Regions from separate parts of the Janthinobacterium sp. HH102 genome, predicted to be linked through region 2. Evidence: predicted binding sites of a transcription regulator. Region 2 holds the regulator's gene; the other holds the start of a gene.
What was found. Region 2 encodes FNR, which switches genes on or off when oxygen is low (the NO sensors DNR and NnrR bind a similar motif). Its sites were predicted from a motif close to TTGATNNNNATCAA; they were not measured.

Region 1 (9,778 bases), 1.3 Mb from region 2:
GGCGCAGGCGGGCGTGGCTAATGCGCCTTTGTATCCGATGATACGCGGGCGCCTGGTGGCCGTGAACGGCAACGCCATCACGGAAAGCACGTACGAGGATGACCGCGCCAAGGGCCTGGCCGACCGCGAATTCAATCTGTCGACGATGGCCACGATGCAGGAAGAAAACAAGCTCGTGGCCGGCAAGTGGTTCAGCGACAAGCCCGGCGCGCCGGCGGAAGCGTCGGTGGAGGAGGGCATCGCCAAGACATTGAAGCTGAAGCTGGGCGACAAGCTGCGCTTCGACATCGCCGGCCAGAGCGTCGAAGCGGCGATCACGAGTCTGCGCAAGCTGGAATGGGGTTCGATGCGCGTCAATTTCTTTGTCATCATCAATCCGGCCGCCATGGCGGACACGCCGCAGACGTGGATCACGGCCTTCCACCTGCCGCCTGCGCAGGCGGACCTGGGCAACGCCCTGCTGCGCGACTATCCGAATTTGACGGTGGTCGACGTGGGCGGCGTGCTCAAACAAATTCAGGGCGTGCTGGACCAGGTGGTGACGGCCGTCGAATTCCTGTTTGCCTTTACCTTGGCCTCGGGCTTGCTGGTGCTGTATGCGGCCTTGATGGGCTCGCAGGACGAGCGCACGCGCGAAGCGGGACTGCTGCGCGCCCTGGGCGCCACGCGGCGCCAGCTGGCGCAGGCGCAGCTGATCGAGTTTTCCCTCGTCGGCGCGCTGGCCGGCTTGCTGGCGGCATCGGGCGCGGCGGCCATGGGCTGGGCGCTGGCGACGTACCAGTTCAAGTTCGCCTGGAGCTTCGCGCCGGGCGTGTGGGCCTTCGGCCTGCTGGCCGGCGCCCTGTGCGCGATCGCCGGCGGCTGGCTGGGCTTGCGCAATGTCCTGAAACATCCGCCGCTACAGACCTTAAGGGAAGGCTAAACACTGACGCCGTCGCCCGCGCCCGCGCGTAGAAATTGCGCGTAGGACATCACCGGTTGTCCCAGCTGGTGCGCCGGCACGTCGAACAGGGCCCAGAAATAGGTCACGCCGCCCAGGCAGATGGTGGGCGCGGCGCAGTAGCGAAACCAGTTCTCGCCTATCTGCGCTGCGTACATGCCGTCGCTGTCGGCGTCGGAAAAGTAGGGAATCACGCGCATTTCCAGCAGGGCCTGCAGCAATGAATCGGGCGCGTCGCTGTCGCGCGCCATTTCATACTGCGTGTGCAGGCTGCGTTCCGTCTCGATGATCATCAGCTTGGCGTGGCCGTCGCGCGTGAAGAACAGGATGCCGCTGGGATTGGGGAAAATATAAAACTCGACGAAGCCGTGGCGCTGGCACAGCTCGTGCACGACGGCGGCCAGCGCCTCGTCTTGCAGGAAACTGTAGTCGTGCAGCATCAGCAGATCGCGCACGGTTTCCGATTGCTGCAGGAAGAATTCGCGCTGCAGGGCAACGATTTCCTGTTCCAGGATGTCGAGCGCATCGTCGTCGCTCTTCTTGATGTAGCGGTCGATCAAGCCCCGGTTGAAGGCCGTCACGGCCACCTTTTCATCGGCCGCGCCCGTAAATAAAATCTTCTTGCACGGCAAGTCGCGCACGGCCTGGCAGAATTCCAGGCCATTCATCTGCGGCATCGAATAATCGACCACCAGCACGGAAGGCACGGCAAAGCGCTGCGCTTGGCCGCTGATGCGCCAGATGCGTTCGATGTCGAGTGCCACGTTGCACTGGTCGGGCGGCAGGTTTTGCGTGTCGAAATTGACGTGCAGCGGCGTCTCGCCCGGCTGCGTACTCTGGCGCAGCCAGTGCAGCGCGCTGCTCGTGTCGTGGAAAGTCTTGCGCGCCAGGCCGGGATCGAGCTGGAACGCCAGGCTTTTCAGGAAGGAATCGCTGTCGTCGATCAATACGGTCAGGGTCGGATGGGTGTAGACGGGCAGTTGCATGCGTCACCTCGCGCGGTGGATGGATGGAAAACGGTTGTGCGTGGGCACGGGCAGGGGCTGGGGAAATTCCAGCACGAAGATGGCGTAGGCGCCTTCGCGCGCGACGCAGCGGATGCGCGCCTGCCAGGCTTGCATGATTTGCCGGCACAGGGCCAGGCCGATGCCGCTGCCGTTATGCGAGGGATACGAATAGAAGCGGTCGAAGATCAGCGGCAAGCGGCTGGCCGCGATGCCGCAGCCCGTATCGATGAACAGCAGGCGCGGCACGGGATGGGCGCCATCGATGATGATGCGCACTCTTCCCTTGCCGGCGCGGTGGATGCTTTTCAAGGCATTGCGCAGCAGGTTCAGCAGGATGACCACGCACAGCTCGGACTGGCCGGGAAACGTGAAATCGGCGCGCACGTCGACCTTGACGATGTCGCGCTGGGCCGTGCTGGTAAATGGGTAGCGGCGCAGCACGGCCGTCACGCTGTCGTGCATGGCCACCGCCTCGTTGGCTTCGAGCTTGCGGTTGACGGCGCTGGCGCTGAGCAGGAACAGATCGATCATGTGGTGCATATGGCGCACTTCGAACTGGATGCGCGCCAGCGCTTCCCGGCTGGCCTCGTCCGGCGGCTGTCCTTGCAGGTTTTGCTGCAGGCCGCGCTGCAGGCCGCGCACGTTTGCCTCGACGCTGACGAGGGGCGTGCGCAATTCGTGCGCCACGCTGCCCAGGCCGGCCGCCAGCCCGGCCAGTTTCTCCTGCGCGCCCACGTTGCGGCCCACCTTGACGACGGACAGCACGGCAATCGTGAACCAGTGCACGGGCAATTGCTGCAAGACGTCGCGGCTGAGCAGGAAGGCGGGATCGCCGGCCACGGCAAACGCCAGGCAAGCCAGCAGGGTGCCGCCCAGGTAGGCCAGCACGGCGATGCGCGTATCGAAGTGAAACAGCACGACCAGCGCCACCAGCAGTGAATGCATCCACAGCGTCGAGGCGTGGTTCATCAGGAACATATATGTAAAGAAAAACGGCAGTTCGAAGGTCAGCCCCAGGAACAGGTAGACGCTGAACCAGGTATTGCTGAAGCGGCCGGGCCACAGCGCGGGCAGGAACAGCAGCGCCGCCACCGTGCGCAGCAGCGGCGATTCGTATTCTTGCGGAAAGAAGTAATGCCACAGCGCGTAGTACAGGGGCATGCCCAGTGCACCGATGAGCGCCAGGGTGCGCACCTGCGCACGCCGCACGGGCGTGTGTTCGATGGCGTCGTGGAAATGCAGGAAAGGCTGGAGCAGCTTGCCTTGCCACCGTTTTCCGGAAGGGGACTGCGCATGCATCATGATCAGGGGGGCGTGTTCGTTGAGGCTTATCAATGCAACATGATCGGCGGGTTCCCTCTGTATCAGCACAATATCGGCACAACTGTTGAGCTGTATCAAACTCTTGCCGGATGACTCGCGCATGTTGGACGCGGTAGTTCCCACCGCAACCAATCAGGAGTCCCTATGTCACACGCCCTTTCCCCTCTGTCGTCCCGCGCCATCCATGCCGAGCAAAGGATGCCCGCCTTCGTGCGCGCGCGCATGGATGAGCACTATGTCGAGCGCATCGAGAAGCTGCTCGGCGGCGAACACCTGCATGAATGGCAAGCCGTGCCGGCCGGTGCGGTCATGCTGGCAGGTAATGATTACCTGAACATCGCCGGCGAGGCGGCGCTGCTGGCGGCCCAGGCGCGCGTCTTGCAGGGCGGCGGCGCCATGCTGATGTCGTCCGTGTTCCTGCAGGAAGGCAGCCGCCAGCACCGGCTGGAACACAAGCTGGCGGATTTTCTCGGCAGCGAGGCGTGCGTGCTGGCGCAGTCGGGCTGGGCTGCCAACGTGGGCTTGCTGCAAAGCCTGGCCGGACCTGGCATTCCCGTGTATCTGGACATGCAGGCGCATGCGTCGTTGTGGGAAGGCGTGCAATCGGCGCAAGCCGTGCCCGTCGCCTTCCTGCACAACGATGGCGCCCACCTGCAGCGCCAGCTCGACAAGCATGGCCCCGGCATCATCATCGTCGATGCGCTGTACAGCACCAACGGCAGCGTGGCGCCGCTGCTGGACATGGTGGAAATTGCCGAACGCAGCGGCAGCATGCTGATCGTCGACGAGTCGCACTCGCTGGGCACGCACGGCCCGCAGGGCGCGGGGCTGGTGGCGGAGCTGGGCCTGGCCGAGCGCGTGCATTTCCGCACGGCGTCGCTGGCCAAGGCGTTCGCGGGCCGGGCCGGGCTGATTACCTGTTCGGCCCGTTTTAAGGGCTATTTTTTGTCCGCTTCGCGGCCAGCCATCTTCAGTTCCTGCCTGCTCGAACACGAGCTGGCGTGGTTCGATGCGGCGCTCGACTTCATCCGCGCCGCCGATGGCCGCCGCGCCGCGCTGCACCGCCACAGCGTGCAGCTGCGCCAGGGGTTGACGGATCTCGGCTACAACGTCAGCGACGGCACCGAGCAGATCATCGCGCTGGAAGCGGGCAGCGAACCCGATACCTTGATCCTGCGCAAGGCGCTGGAACGGCACGGCATCTACGGCGCCGTCTTCTGTGCGCCAGCCACGCCGAAGAACCGTTCGCTGGTGCGCCTGACCCTGAATGCGGGTTTGCGCGAGGACGAGTGCGCAAGAGTGCTGGCCGCCTGCGCCGCCATCCGCGACGAGACGGGCATGGCGCGCTGGCCCTCGACGCGGCGCCTGCGCAAGCTGGCGCTGGTGTAGCGCGCGTCAGCCGTTGGCGGGCTGGTTGCCGGCGATCGTGCCCAGCAGCATGGACAGGGGCGCCAGCTGGTCCGCGCTGGCATTGCCCAGCAATTCCTGTCCCAGCGCCTGCGCCGTCGTATTCGCGTGCGCCAGCAATGCCAGTCCCGCCTCGGTGATGGCGGCGTAGCCGACGCGCGCATCGCGTGCATCGGCCTGGCGCGCCACCAGGCCGATTTTTTCCAGCGGCATCAGCGAGCGCGTGATGCCGGATGCCGTCAGCGCCAGGCGCTCGGCCAGGTCGATGCGGCGCAGGCGTCCGCCGGGCGCCCGCTGCAAGTGGTACAGCAATTGGTAATCGCTGAAGCTCAGGCCGTGCAGATTGCCCAGGATGCTGTCGAAGCGGCGCACGATGAGCGCCTGGGCGCGCGCCAGGCGCAGGCAAAAGTCCAGCGCGCCGCCGCCGTCCGGCATCGGGAGAGTGTGTTCGGTCATGACATCCTTTTCATTTGCTGCGCAGTGCGTGAGTGCGCAAGTATAAAGCATGGCCGCTCAATAGCGTGCCTGTCCCTGTTCCAGCAGCTGCGCCTGGTGCAGCGCCAGCAGGGCGTCCAGTTCGGCATCCGCATCGAAGGCGGGATCGGCGGATTGATCGACGGTGTCGATGATGTCGAAGCGGAAAGCCGCCGCACCGTCGCGCCGCCAGTCCGCCTGCAGGCGGGCGTTGCGGTGCTTGCCCAGGTTCAGTTCGAAGCGGTGGCGGTTCAGCGCGCCGGGCGCGTTGCGGCTGCGTTCGAGCAGGGTGCATCCGCTGGGCAGGTGGCGCAGCGCGATGATGCCCAGCGCGGGCGCTTGTTGCCGGTAAGCTGCTTTCAAGGCTGCTTGCTGTGTTTTATCCATGTTGTGATTTCCTTAAGCTTGGGTGACGTAATCGGTGCTTGCGATGTGGGCAATATCCGTGAACAGGGCGGCGGCGATGGCGGCGGCCAGCAGCAGAGCGCCGCCGACGCAGAACAGCTCGCCAACGCTCACGTGGCGCAGCAGCGCACCCGTGGCCGCCGCCGACAGGGGCGCCAGTCCCAGGAAGATGCCCATGAACACAGCCATCGCCCGGCCCAGCATGGCGGGCGCCACGCGCTGCTGTATCCACGTAAAGATGGCCACCTGCACATAGCCGCCCAGCACTCCCGTGACGGCCAGCAGGGCCGCGCCGTGCCAGGCCGCGCCGATTTGTCCCAGCGCCATCAACAGGCAAGCCACGATGGCGTCGGCGGCCAGCAGGGTGGCGCCGAAATGGCGGCGCAGCCAGGCGCCGCCCAGGCTGGACGCCAGCATGCCGGCCAGGGTGCCGGCGCCGTGCGCGCCCATCAGCATGCCCAGCGCCGCGGCGCCGTGCAGGCGCTCGCTGGCCAGCACGGGCAAGGCGACTTGCAGCGGACCCATGACGAAGAATGCCACCACGGCCCAGTAGGCATAACAGCTGCGCAGGGGCAAGTCGCGCCACACCATGGCCAGGCCCGCCGCCATGTCGCGCCACATGCCTTGCGGCGCCGCAGCCGCAGCCAGGGGCCGCAGCTTGACTTGGCGCAAGGTCCACGCGGAAAACACAAACGTCAGCGCATCGATGGCAAAGGCGGCGGCCAGCGCCGCCATGGAGGTGTGCTGCCCGTTACCGTGGGCACCCAGCACGAGCGCCGCCAGCAGCGGACCGGCCAGCAAGGACAACTGGCGCGCACCCATCTGCAAGCCATTGGCTTTCTGCAACGTAGGTGCAGGCACGGCTTGCGGCAGGATGGCCGTGCCGGCCGGAATGCCGAAGGCGGACGCGACGCCGAGCGCCAGCGCGGCCGCATACGCGAGCGCCAGGCTGGCCAGGTCCAGCACCAGCAGCCCCGCCAGTGCCAGCAGGATGGCGGCGTTCGCATATTTGCTCAGCAGCAGCACGCGCCGGGGCGAATAACGGTCGGCGATGGTGCCGCCCAGCAAGATGAGCACGGCGCGCGGCGCCCCCATCAGGGCCACGGCGATGCCGAGGCTGAGGCTATCGCCCGTCAGGCTCAGCACCAGCCAGGGCAGGGCCAGCATGCTGAACTGGTCGCCCAGCATGGAGACGAGTCCGCCGCCCAGCAGCCAGCGGAAGTTGGTATTGCGTAGCAAATCAGTGTCTGTGGCGGTTGGCATATTCATCTTGTCCCTGTTTTAAAATTGCATAGTAGTTGATGAAAGCTTGAGCAGTCAAGTATATTGCCATTTATTGCGGCATGGAGCGCTGGCGCTGCATGGAGCGCCGATGCTTGCGCTATCATGGCGGCCATGACTGATACCACTGCCCCCACCCTGTACGAGACCATCGGCGGCGCCCCCGTGCTGCGTGAAATGGTCGACCGTTTTTATGACTTGATGGAACTCGAAGCCGAGTTCGCCGGCATCCGCGTCATGCATCCGCCCTCGACGGACGGCTCGCGCGACAAGCTGTATTTCTTCCTCACGGGCTGGATGGGCGGCCCGGATTTGTATATCGAGAAATTCGGCCACCCGCGCCTGCGCGCCCGTCACTTGCCGTATGCCATCGGCACCAGCGAGCGCGACCAGTGGCTGCGCGCCATGGCCTGGGCCATGGAAGACACGGGCATCGAAGAATCCTTGCGCGTGCGCCTGATGGAATCGTTCTATCAGACGGCCGACTGGATGCGCAACAAAGCTGACTGATCCCATGAGCCCAATCGAGTTCTACAGCCTGCTGGGCGCCGCCATCGCCGCCATCGTCCTGTTGCTCTTGTTGCTGCTGCGCCCCCGTGGCGCGGCCGGCGATGGCGCCACCACCCTGGCGCTGGTGCAGCAGCACCAGCAGCAAAGCCTGGAACGCATCGACCGGGTCGAGCGCGAAGTGCGGCTGCAGCTGCAGGCATCGGCGCAAGCCACGCGGCAAGACCTGGCCGCCGGCCTGGCGCAATTCCAGGCGGCGACCCTGCAGCAGCTCGACAGCCTGCGCACGCAGATGCAGGCGCAGGGGAAAGTGGGGCGCGAAGAGCAGGCGCAAAGCCTGGCGCGCTTTGCCGAGAGCACCAATCAGACCCTGGCCCAGCTGACGGAATCGAATGCGCAGCGCATGCTGGAAGTGCGCGCCACCCTGGAGAACAAGATCCGCGACTTGCAGGCCGACAATGGCGCGCGGCTGGAAGAAATGCGCAAGACGGTCGACGAGAAACTGCACGCCACCCTGGAAACGCGCCTTTCCGCCTCGTTCCAGCAAGTGTCGGAGCGGCTGGAAAAAGTCCACCAGGGTCTCGGCGAAATGCAGCAGCTGGCGCTGGGCGTGGGCGATTTGAAGCGGGTGCTTACCAACGTCAAGACGCGCGGGACCTGGGGCGAAGTGCAGCTGGAAATGCTGCTGGAGCAGGTACTCACTGTCGACCAGTACGCGAAGAACGTGGAAACGTTGCCGGGCAGCGGCGCGCGCGTGGAATTCGCCCTGAAACTGCCGGGCATGGTCGATGGCGGTCCGCCCGTGTGGATGCCCATCGACGCGAAATTTCCCAAGGAACAGTATGAGCGCCTGGTCGAGGCGGCCGAGCGGGCCGATGCGGACGCCGTGGCCCTGGCCGGCCGCGAACTGGAGCGGGCCGTGCGGGGCGAAGCGAAAACCATCGCCGAGAAATACCTGGCGCCGCCGCTGACGACGGATTTCGCCATCCTCTTCCTGCCCACGGAAGGCCTGTATGCGGAAGTGCTGCGCCGCCCGGGCCTGGCCGACGAATTGCAGCGCGTGCACCGGGTCAGCATTGCCGGGCCATCCACCCTGACGGCCTTGCTCAACAGTCTGCAGATGGGTTTCCGCACCCTGGCGCTGGAAAAGCGCTCGTCCGAAGTGTGGCAAGTGCTGGGCGCCGTCAAGACGGAGTTCGGCAAGTTCGGCGACGTGCTGTCGCAAACCCGGCTGACCCTGGAAAAGGCGGCGAAGAATATCGAAAGCGCGGAAGTGCGCAGCCGGCAGATGGCGCGCAAATTGAAATCCGTGGAAGCCTTGCCGGGCGAGGCGGCCGCCTTGCTGCTGGGTAAGGCGGACGGCGAATAGCGCCGCCCTGTTCGCCGCGGCGGCCGGCTAGGCCTGTTGTTCCTCATCCATCTGGCGCTTGACGATGGCAGCGGTGATGCTGCCGGGCGCATCGAGCTCGCGCTGCGCCAGCGTGCGCATGGCGTCATTCGCCAGGCCGGCCAGCAAGGCGGCGCACAGCGCGTCGGCCTCGGCGGCCTGTCCCTGGCCGCGCAGTACGGCAGCGGCGATCCGCACGTCTTTCACCAGATTCATCAACTCCGCCGCCAGGCGCGGTGCCGTGCCCGGCGCAGGAAGCAGGGGCTGGCTGGCGGCCAGAGTATTGACAGTCTCGAGGTGTGCCAGCGGTGCGGGGCAGCGGTAGCGCTCCGCCAGCGCAAAATTGCCCACTTCGACGACGGCCGGCAGCGCTTGCCAGGCGTACCGGCGCGCCAGTTCCGGGGCGCTGACGTCCAGCCGGGCGAACAGGTCGGCGGTGGAGCGGACATCGCCCAGCGTCTCGTTCATTTCGACGATAAGAGAAAAACGCGATGCGCGCCCGAACGCGTTGCTTGCCGGCGGCACGCTACTGTCGTGGCGTCCGAAAACGTGCTCGCCTGACAGCAGCAGCCGTATTTGCGCGTCACGCTCCACCTGCAGCGCGGTGTACGCCGGCGCGTAGGCCTCGGCCAAAAACTTCCACTCCAGCATGGGGATGAAATAGCTCGACCTTGCCGGATTCACGACTCGTCCGCCGTCGGCGAACAGCTGTTGCAGCAGCGGCAGCGCTTGCGCATGCCGGCCTTCCGCGCGCAGCGCAATGAGACGTGTTAAGCGGCTATCGATATCGGGCATGGCGGTCCTTGTCTGGAATGCATCATAGTAACAAGTCCGCACCCGGCTGGCTACGCATCAGGCGGCATGCTTGCCGGCCCGGCGTTTTCTGGCGGCGAAGGCCGTCAGCGCCAGTCCCGCCAGCAGCATGGCCCAGGTTTGCGGTTCCGGCACCGCCGGCAAGACGGTCGGCACCGTCGGTGGCAAGCTAGGGATGATCACGGTGGGCGGCACGATGATGCTGCTGCCCCGGTCCGGCGGCACGCTTCCGCC
Region 2 (9,778 bases):
CATCCGCTGGCACAGGCGATCCTGGCAGCAGCGGGAGAAACACCGCGCACGCATGCGGAAAACCTGCAGGAAGTGCAGGGCCAGGGCCTCGAAGGCATCGTCGACGGCGTGCGCTACCGCCTGGGCAATGCGGCCTTTGTCGCCGCCATCGCGGGTCCGCCGCTGGGTGACACGGCCGTCGGCATGCAGGGCATGACGCCGCTGTACCTGGGCACGCAGGGCCGGTGGCTGACGCGTTTCCTGCTCAGCGACGCGCTGCGCCCGGAAGCGCGCGACGTGGTCGCGTATTTCCACCGGCACGGCAAGCAAGTCGTGCTGCTGAGCGGTGACCAGGAAGCGCTGACGCAAAGCGTGGCGGCGGAGCTGGGCATCGCCACGGCGTGCGGCGAATGCCTGCCCGATGAAAAGCTCGATTTCGTGCAGCAATTGCAGGCGACGGGCGCCGTGGTGGCGATGGTGGGCGACGGCATCAACGACGCCGCCGTGCTGAGCGGTGCCGACGTGTCCTTCGCCATGGGCTCCGGCGCCGCGCTGGCGCAAGCGCATGCGGACACGGTGCTGCTGTCGAGCCAATTGGTGTCCGTGCTCGACACGGCCAAGACGGCCGCGCGCAGCATGCGCATCATCCGCGAGAACCTGGGCTGGGCCACGCTGTACAATCTGACGGCCATCCCGGCCGCCGCGCTGGGCTTTTTAAACCCCTGGCTGTCCGGCGTCGGCATGGCTGCCAGCTCGGCGGTCGTCATCGCCAACGCCCTGCGCCTGCGGAAAGCCTGAACATGGAAGCACTGTATCTCCTCATCCCCCTGAGCGTCGTGGTCGTCTTCATCGCCCTGTGGGTGTATTTCACGGCCTCGGACAGCGGCCAGTTCGACGACCTCGTCGGACCGGGCCTGCGCGTGCTGCAGGACGACGATACGACGGTCAAGCCGGCGCCCGCCGAACCGCATCCCTGACCTCACCGCCCGGCCGGCGTCCCGCACGCCATGGCCGGCGCGTCTGCTCCACATGCCCTTTTTGCAGGGATCTTGTACGGCTTTTTTGATCGAAATATCACTTTATTTCGATGCCAGTTCGCTACGCTTATTTCATCCGGGGAATTTTGATCCACATCAAAGTTTTTTCGCGGTCAAACACTTACTCTCTGGCCACCATCATAAATAGTAATTCCAGGGAGAGTCTTTGTGGATCAATCGCTGAACTATAACTACAAGATCGTGAAGCAATTCGCGGTCGCTACTGTGGTATGGGGCATCATCGGCATGCTGGTTGGCGTTATCATCGCCGCTCAGCTGGCCTGGCCTGCCCTGAACCTCGACATACCATGGCTGACATACGGACGCTTGCGTCCGCTGCACACGAATGCGGTGATTTTCGCCTTCGGCATCTGCGGCCTGTTCGCCACCTCGTACTACGTCGTGCAACGCACCTGCCAGGTGCGCCTGTTTTCCGACAAACTGGCCGCCTTTACCTTCTGGGGCTGGCAAGCGGTAATCCTGTGCGCGGTCGTCAGCCTGCCCATGGGCCTGACCCGCGGCAAGGAATACGCCGAGCTGGAATGGCCTATCGCCATCCTCATCGCCGTCGTCTGGATCGCCTACGCCATCGTCTTCTTCGGCACCCTGATCAAGCGCAAGGTCAAGCACATCTACGTGGCCAACTGGTTCTTCGGCGCCTACATCCTGGCCGTGACGATTTTGCACGTGGTCAATGGCGCCGTCATGCCAGCCTCGTTCACCAAGTCGTATTCCGCGTATGCGGGCGTGCAGGACGCCATGATCCAGTGGTGGTACGGCCATAACGCGGTGGGCTTCATCCTGACCGCCGGCTACCTGGGCATGGTCTACTACTTCATCCCGAAACAGGCCGAGCGCCCCGTGTACTCGTACCGTTTGTCGATCGTCCACTTCTGGGCGCTGATCTTCACCTACATGTGGGCGGGCCCGCATCACCTGCACTACACGGCATTGCCTGACTGGACGCAATCGATCGGCATGGTCTTCTCGCTGGTCCTGCTGGCGCCAAGCTGGGGCGGCATGATCAACGGCATCATGACCCTGTCGGGCGCCTGGCACAAGCTGCGCACCGATCCGATCCTGAAATTCATGATCGTCTCGCTGTCGTTCTACGGCATCGCCACCTTCGAAGGTCCGATGATGTCGATCAAGACCATCAACTCGCTGTCGCACTACACCGACTGGACCGTTGCCCACGTGCATGCGGGCGCCCTGGGCTGGGTGGGCTTCATCACCATGGGTTCGATCTACTACCTGCTGCCGCGCCTGGCGGGCCGCACGCAGATGCACAGCACGCGCCTGGTCGACGTGCACTTCTGGGTGGCCACCATCGGCATCGTGCTGTACATCGCCGCAATGTGGATCGCCGGCGTGATGCAGGGCCTGATGTGGCGCGCGGTCAATCCGGACGGCACCCTGACCTACACCTTTGTCGAGAGCGTGAAAGCAACGTATCCGTACTACGTGGTGCGCGTGGCCGGCGGCCTGCTGTACCTGTCGGGTATGTGCATCATGGGCTACAACACCTGGATGACTCTGCGCGGCAGCAAACTCCCCGTCGCCCGCATTCCGGAACTGAACGCGGCGCACGCCTGATAGGAGCGAAAGCAAATGAAATTTTCACATGCATGGATTGAGAAAAACCCCTGGCTGCTGATCGCCCTGGTCACGGTGGTGATCAGCATCGGCGGCGCCGTCGAGATCGTCCCCCTGTTCTTCCAGAAGAGCACGACGGAGCCCGTCGCCGGCCTGAAGCCGTATTCGCCGCTGCGCCTGGCGGGCCGCGACATCTACGTGCGCGAAGGCTGCTACAACTGCCATTCGCAGATGGTGCGTCCGCTGCGCGCGGAAACGGAACGCTATGGCCACTATTCGGTCGCCGGCGAGTTCGTCTACGACCGTCCGTTCCAGTGGGGTTCCAAGCGCACGGGGCCGGACCTGGCCCGCGTGGGCGCCCGCTACAGCGACGAATGGCACCGCACGCACTTGAACAACCCGCGCGACGTGGTGCCCGAGTCGAACATGCCGGCCTACCCATGGCTGGCGAAGACCAAGCTGGTGCCTGACGACATCATGCCGAAGATGCGCGCCCTGAAACGCCTGGGCCAGCCGTACAGCGACGAAGAGATCGCCGCCGGCCCCGCGCAGCTGCAGGACAAGACGGAAGAAGACGCCCTGGTCGCCTATCTGCAAGGCCTCGGTACATTAATCAAAACAAGGAATTAGCATGGCAATCGAAAACCTGTTTGACAGCGCCAGCAGCGTCATGACGGTGGTTTCCTTTATGACATTCGTGGGCATCCTGTGGTGGACGTTCAGCCGCAGCAATGGCGACTTCGACGCGGCGGCACGCCTGCCGTTCGCCGACGAGGCGCTCGACTATCCGGCCGATGCCGCGCCGGCACAAGGGGAGCGCAACCATGGCTGACTTTACCAATGGCTTCTGGAATATCTACATTGTCGTGCTGTCCCTGCTGGGCATCATCGGCTGCGGCGTGCTGCTGTACTCGCAGTCGAAAGTGAAAGTGGCCGCCGGCGCCCCCGCCGACGGCACCACGGGCCACGTGTGGGACGAGGACTTGAAGGAACTCAATACGCCGATGCCGCGCTGGTGGATGTGGCTGTTCTACATCACCATCGTCTTCGCGCTGGCCTACCTGTTCCTGTACCCGGGCCTGGGCACCTACGCCGGCAGCCTGGGCTGGAAATCGACGGGCCAGTACGAGGAAGAGCTGAAGAAGGCGGAAGCCGATTACGGCCCCCTGTTCAACAAGTACCTGAGCCAGGACTTGAAGACGGTGGCCGCCGATCCGCAGGCGCAAGCCATCGGCCAGCGTCTGTTCCTGACCTACTGCGCGCAGTGCCACGGTTCGGATGCCCGCGGCAACAAGGGCTTCCCCAACCTGACGGACAAGGACTGGCTGTATGGCGGTGATCCCGACATCATCAAGACCACCATCATGCATGGCCGCAATGGGCAGATGCCGCCGATGGGCGCCGCGCTCGGCTCCGAAAAAGATGTCGAGAACGTGGCCCATTACGTGCTGAGTCTGTCCGGTTCCACGTCGGACCCCGTCAAGTCCGTGCTGGGCAAGGCCAAGTTCGGCGCCTGCATGGCCTGTCACGGTGCCGATGCGAAGGGCAACCAGATGCTCGGCGCGCCTAACCTGACGGACAAGATCTGGCTGTACGGCGGCAGCGCCGATACCATCATGGAAACCGTGCGCAAGGGTCGCAACAACACCATGCCGGCCTTCAGCGACTTCCTCGGCGAATCCAAGGTACACGTGCTGTCGGCGTATGTCTGGAGCCTGTCGAATCCCCAGACGCCCGTGAAATGATGTAATGGAACCTCAAGTCATCAAGATGTATGCGGCCCGCGAGCAAATCTACCCTCGCGAGGCCAAAGGACGCTACGCTACCTGGCGATGGGTATGCGTATGGCTTACCCAGCTCGCGTTCTACGGCTTGCCGTGGTTGACCTGGAATGGCAGGCAAGCCCTGCTGTTCGATTTGACCACGCGCAAGTTCTACATTTTCGGCGTCGTGCTGTGGCCCCAGGATTTCATCTATCTGGCGGCCCTGCTGATCATCTGTGCGTATTTGTTATTCCTCGTCACGGCCATTGCCGGGCGGGTGTGGTGCGGGTTTTCTTGCCCGCAAACGGTATACACGGAAATCTTCCTGTGGGTCGAACGCCGCATCGAGGGCACGCGCAGCGCGCGCATGGCCCTCGACAAGCAGGGCCCCTCCGTGCGCAAGGCGTTCAAGAAGACGGCCAAGCACCTGGTATGGGGCGCCATCGCCCTGTGGACGGGCTTTACCTTTGTCGGCTACTTCACGCCGATCAAGGAACTGGCGCGCGAAGTGACCACCCTCAATTTCGGTCCCTGGGAATGGTTCTGGGTCTTGTTCTACAGCCTGGCAACCTACGGCAACGCGGGCTGGCTGCGCGAGCAGGTGTGCAAATACATGTGCCCCTACGCGCGCTTCCAGAGCGCCATGTTCGACCAGGACACGCTGATCATCACCTACGATGCCAAGCGCGGCGAACCACGCGGCGCCATGAGCAAGAAGGCCGGCAACAACGACAAGCTGGGCGACTGCATCGATTGCACCCTGTGCGTGCAGGTGTGTCCGACCGGTATCGATATCCGCAACGGCCTGCAATATGAATGCATCGGCTGCGCCGCCTGCGTCGATGCCTGCAATACGGTGATGGACAAGGTCGAGCGGCCGCGTGGCCTGATACGCTACAGCACCGACCATGCGATGGAAAACAACTTCAATTCGAAGCAGATCCGCCAGCGCGCCATGCGCCCGCGCGTGCTGATCTACACGTCCATCCTGGCCCTGATTATCATCGCCGTGTGTACGTCGCTGGCCCTGCGCACGCCCCTGAAAATGGACGTGATCCGCGACCGCGGTTCGATGGGACGCGAGGTGGAAGACGGCATGATCGAAAACGTCTATCGTCTGCAGATCATGAACACCTCGGAGCAAAGCCAGCATTTCAAAATCAGCGCTTCCGGCTTGCCGGGCCTGACCTTGCTGACGCGCGACGAAGTGACCTTGCAGCCGACGGAAACGCTGGGCTGGCCGATCCGCCTGCGCGTGCCGCACGGCGTCGGCGAGAAGGGCTCGAACAAGATTGCGATCGAATTGCACTCGCTGGACGACCCGTCGCTGCATGTGCGCGAAAGCGCGGTATTCATCGTGCCGCGCTAATGCAGGAAGGCCGGTCCCCGCATGGGGGCTGGCCGTATACCAGAAACACAGGAGAAATACCATGTCCGACAGTCTGAAACTGCAACCTCCCGTTGCCCCGTGGTACAAACACCGCTGGCCATGGCTGCTGATGATCGGTCCCGGCCTGTCCGTGGTCGTCGGCAGCTTCATGGGCTATATCGCGTTTACGCAGCCCGACGCGCTGGTGGTGGGCGACTATTACAAGCAGGGCAAGGCGATCAACCAGGATTTGAAGCGCGACACGATCGCCAGCGACCTGGCCATGGATACGACCCTGTCGTATGACGTCGCTGCAGCGCGCCTCAGCGGCTCCGTGCACAGCTTCGGCAAGGCGTACCAGGGGCCTTTGCAGCTGCACCTGGCGCATGCGACCCTGCCGGAAAAGGATATCAAGCTGCTGGTGCAGCCCGATGCGGCCGGCAATTTTTCCGTGGCGCTGCCGATGCTCGAGCGCAGCCGCTGGCAAGTGCTGGTGGAAAACGACAAACGCGAGTGGCGCCTGTCCGGCATCTGGACCTGGCCCGTGCAACGCAGCATCGCGCTGCATGCGGATGAAGAGTTATAACGTACAGCGCCGGGAAAAAACCGTAGCGAGCGGCAGTGATTTGTGGCTGAGAAGCACAGCTGTGCTATAGCACAGCGAGCATCGCAGGCCGCAAAGCACGACGCGCAGTAGGTTTTGACGGTGCTGTTACTTGCAGACGTCGGTGCCGGCTGTAATGGCTTTCAGCTTGGCCGGCTGCAAGATCTCGATCTCGCGGTTGGAGACGCGCAGCCAGCCTTCCTTCTTGAATTTCGACAATAAACGGCTGACGCTTTCGATGGTCAGGCCCAGGTAGTTGCCGATTTCCTCGCGCGACATGCGCAACTGAAATTTGCTGGCCGAATAGCCGCGCGCTTCATAGCGCGACGCCAGGTTGACGATAAAGGCGGCAAAACGCTGCGTCGCCTGCATGTTGCCCAGCAACAGCATGACACTTTGCTCGCGCGTGATTTCCTGGCTCATCATGCGGTGGAAATGGCGCAGCAGGGTCGGCATATTGCCCAGCAATTGTTCCAGGCTGGAAAACGGGATTTCACACACTTCGCTGTCTTCCAGCGCCACCGCATTACAGTGGTGGCGGTCGGCGCTGATGGCGTCCATGCCCAGCAGTTCGCCCGCCATCTGGAAACCCGTCACCTGCTCTTCGCCGCCCGGATTGATCTGGTAGGTCTTGAAGTGGCCCAGACGGATCGCATACAGGTTCTGGAACGAGTCGCCGATGCGGAACAGCGAAGCGCCGCGCACGATCTTGCGGCGGCGGCCAATGATCTGGTCCAGTCTGTCCATGTCGCCCACGTCGAGGCCCATCGGCAGACACAATTGATGCATGCTGCAGGTCGAGCATCGCGCACGCAACGCTTCCACGGTCACTGTGGGCGAGGTTGGAGTGAGTAGCGCTTCAGTCATGTCGGTACCTTTTAGAAAATGCAACAACAAGTTTACTGCATACAGGGTTGCCGTGTGCCAATTTCACCGCAATTTCGCTGAATAAACGACGTTCCGACTTTAATTATATGGCAACATCGTCAAAAGCCCATGCGGAGAGGGCAATTTGCGTGGCGGCGCTTGCCAAGCTGGGGTATTGATAGGAAAATTCCTGACAGCATTATCTGCCGCCTGTGCCGCCCGGTACTGAAAAGGAAATCATGAAGCCTCTCGGCATCAAAGCAAAAGTCGCGCTGGCCACCAGCCTGACCTCGATCGCCATGATCGCGCTGGTCACCATGATCCAGGTGCAGCACATGCGCGACGATTTCACCAAGGTACTGTTGAGCCAGCAGTCGTCCCTGATCAGCCGCACCGCCGCCGAGCTCGACGACAAGCTGGGCATGCTGCTGCAGATCGTCACCCTGACGGCCCGGCAGCAGCCGCCAGAACTGATCACCCAGCCCGCCCAATTGCGCGAATACTATTCGCGCCGCTCGATGCTGGTGCTGTTCGACGACGTGCTGGTGCTCGACGCGCACGGCGCCGTCGTGGCCGACATGCCGGAAGTGGCGGGGCGCGCCGGCATCAACGTCGCCGAGCGCGAGTATTTCCAGACCGTGCTGCGCACGCGCCAGCCCATGATCACCGAGCCGATGCTGGGCAAATCGAGCGGCATGCCCATCGTGCAGATGGTCGCGCCCGTGCTGGGCGCCGATGGCCAGGTGGCCGGCGTGGTGATCGGCGTGCTGCGCCTGTACAAGGATAACCTGCTGGGGAGGTTGCGCTCGGAAAAGATCGGCAAGAGCGGCTATTACTTCGTCCTCACGCGCGGCGCCGTGCCGCGCTATGTGCTGCATCCCGACACCAGCCGTTTGCTGCAGCCGCGCCTGCCGAACGCCAACCTGACGACCACCCGGCTGCTGAAGGACGATGGCGAAGGCACCATGGTCAGCACCAACAGCCGCGGCATCACGGCCGTCAACAGCTTCAAGCGCCTGAAATCCGTAAATTGGCTGCTGGCCGCCTCGCTGCCCCTCGACGACGCCTTCGAACCGTTCGACGGCGTGCTGTACCGGCTGGTGCTGTGGAGCATCCTCGCCTCGCTGCTGGCCGCAGCCGTGCTGGGCTGGGTCACCGTGCGCCTGCTCTCGCCGCTGGTGCGCCTGCGCGACACCCTGCAGGCGCTGCGCACCAGCGGCAGCCGTTTCACTCCCGTGCCCGTGCAGCAGCGCGACGAGATCGGCGAGCTGACGGAAGCGTTCAACGGCCTGATGAGCGAGCGCGACCGCTTGCAGCAGGAGCTCGAATCGCGCGCGGCGGAGCTGGAACAGGAACGCGACCGGGCCGAGGCGGCCAACCGCGCGAAGAGCGATTTCGTGGCCAACATGAGCCATGAAATCCGCACGCCCCTCAATGCCGTGCTGGGCATGGTGTATTTGCTGGGCAATACCAAGCTCGATACGGAACAGCGCAAGTATCTGACCATGGTGCGCGTGGCCGGCCAGTCGCTGCTGGGCATCCTCAACGACGTGCTCGATTATTCGAAGATCGAGGCACGCCGCATGGAATTGTCGCCCGTCGAATTCGACCTCGACGAGGTCATGAACACGCTGGCCACGACGATGACGATGAATGCGGGCGAAAAGGAGCTGGAACTGGCGATTGCCGTCGAGCCCGACGTGCCGCGCCGCCTCATGGGCGACGCCCAGCGCCTGCAGCAGATTCTCGTCAACCTGGCCGGCAACGCCATCAAGTTTACCGAGAGCGGCGAAGTGGTGGTGGCCGTCAGCCTGGCCGAGAAAGACAAGGGCCGCGCCTGGCTGCGCTTCGAAGTGCGCGACACGGGCATCGGCATGACGGAGTTGCAGCAACAGCAGCTGTTTGCCGCGTTTTCGCAAGGCGACCAGAGCATCACGCGGCGCTTCGGCGGCACGGGCCTGGGCCTGGCCATCAGCAAACAGCTGATCCACATGATGGGCGGCGACATCGCCGTTGCCAGCAGCGAAGGCAAAGGCAGCCGCTTCTGGTTCAGCGTGCCGTTCGAGATGCTGGCGCAGCCGGCCGAAACGCGGCGCACGCCCACCCTGGGCCAGCTGCGCCTGCTGGTGGCCGACGACAACCGCACCACGCGCGAACTGATCGTCAAGCTGATCGAGGCGTGGGGCTGGCTGGCCGACGAAGTGGACTCCGGCTTTGCCGCTATCGAACTGTACCGCGAGCGCCTGGCGCAGCAGCAGCCGTACGACGTGGTGCTGGCCGACTGGCACATGCCCGTGATGGACGGCCTGGCCACGGCCAAGGCCATCCGCCAGGCAGCCAGCGGCCAGCGCCAGCCCATCGTGGTCATGGTCAACGCCTTCGCCCGCAACCACCTCGAGGAAATCTCCAGCGCGGCCGAGGCCGACGTCGTGCTGATGAAGCCGATCACGGGCTCGAGCCTGTTCGACGCCCTGCACCAGGCGCTGATTACCAAGCACGACGGCGGCGAGCAGCGCATGCTGCAACAGCCGCTGGGCACGGAACTGGCCGGCGTGCATTTCCT

Region 1: a site for FNR is predicted at 3,335-3,348, ahead of cqsA (alpha-hydroxyketone-type quorum-sensing autoinducer synthase). Genes of this name have one in related genera too.

The regions. Positions count from the first base shown of each region.
Region 1 covers NZ_CP062062.1:5,248,731-5,258,508, reverse strand. The annotation lists gene JAB4_RS23905 (FtsX-like permease family protein) at 1-922, shown strand, start outside; gene JAB4_RS23900 (response regulator) at 919-1,926, opposite strand; gene JAB4_RS23895 (HAMP domain-containing sensor histidine kinase) at 1,930-3,282, opposite strand; gene cqsA (alpha-hydroxyketone-type quorum-sensing autoinducer synthase) at 3,415-4,659, shown strand; gene JAB4_RS23885 (MarR family winged helix-turn-helix transcriptional regulator) at 4,666-5,133, opposite strand; gene JAB4_RS23880 (GIY-YIG nuclease family protein) at 5,191-5,538, opposite strand; gene JAB4_RS23875 (MFS transporter) at 5,551-6,819, opposite strand; gene JAB4_RS23870 (group II truncated hemoglobin) at 6,952-7,347, shown strand; gene rmuC (DNA recombination protein RmuC) at 7,352-8,713, shown strand; gene JAB4_RS23860 (hypothetical protein) at 8,741-9,526, opposite strand; gene JAB4_RS23855 (MHFG family PEP-CTERM protein) at 9,584-9,778, opposite strand, start outside.
Region 2 covers NZ_CP062062.1:272,779-282,556, forward strand. The annotation lists gene JAB4_RS01170 (heavy metal translocating P-type ATPase) at 1-777, shown strand, start outside; gene ccoS (cbb3-type cytochrome oxidase assembly protein CcoS) at 780-956, shown strand; gene ccoN (cytochrome-c oxidase, cbb3-type subunit I) at 1,185-2,612, shown strand; gene ccoO (cytochrome-c oxidase, cbb3-type subunit II) at 2,628-3,242, shown strand; gene JAB4_RS01190 (cbb3-type cytochrome c oxidase subunit 3) at 3,244-3,444, shown strand; gene ccoP (cytochrome-c oxidase, cbb3-type subunit III) at 3,437-4,357, shown strand; gene ccoG (cytochrome c oxidase accessory protein CcoG) at 4,362-5,744, shown strand; gene JAB4_RS01205 (FixH family protein) at 5,806-6,330, shown strand; gene fnr (fumarate/nitrate reduction transcriptional regulator Fnr) at 6,457-7,215, opposite strand; gene JAB4_RS01215 (response regulator) at 7,455-9,778, shown strand, end outside.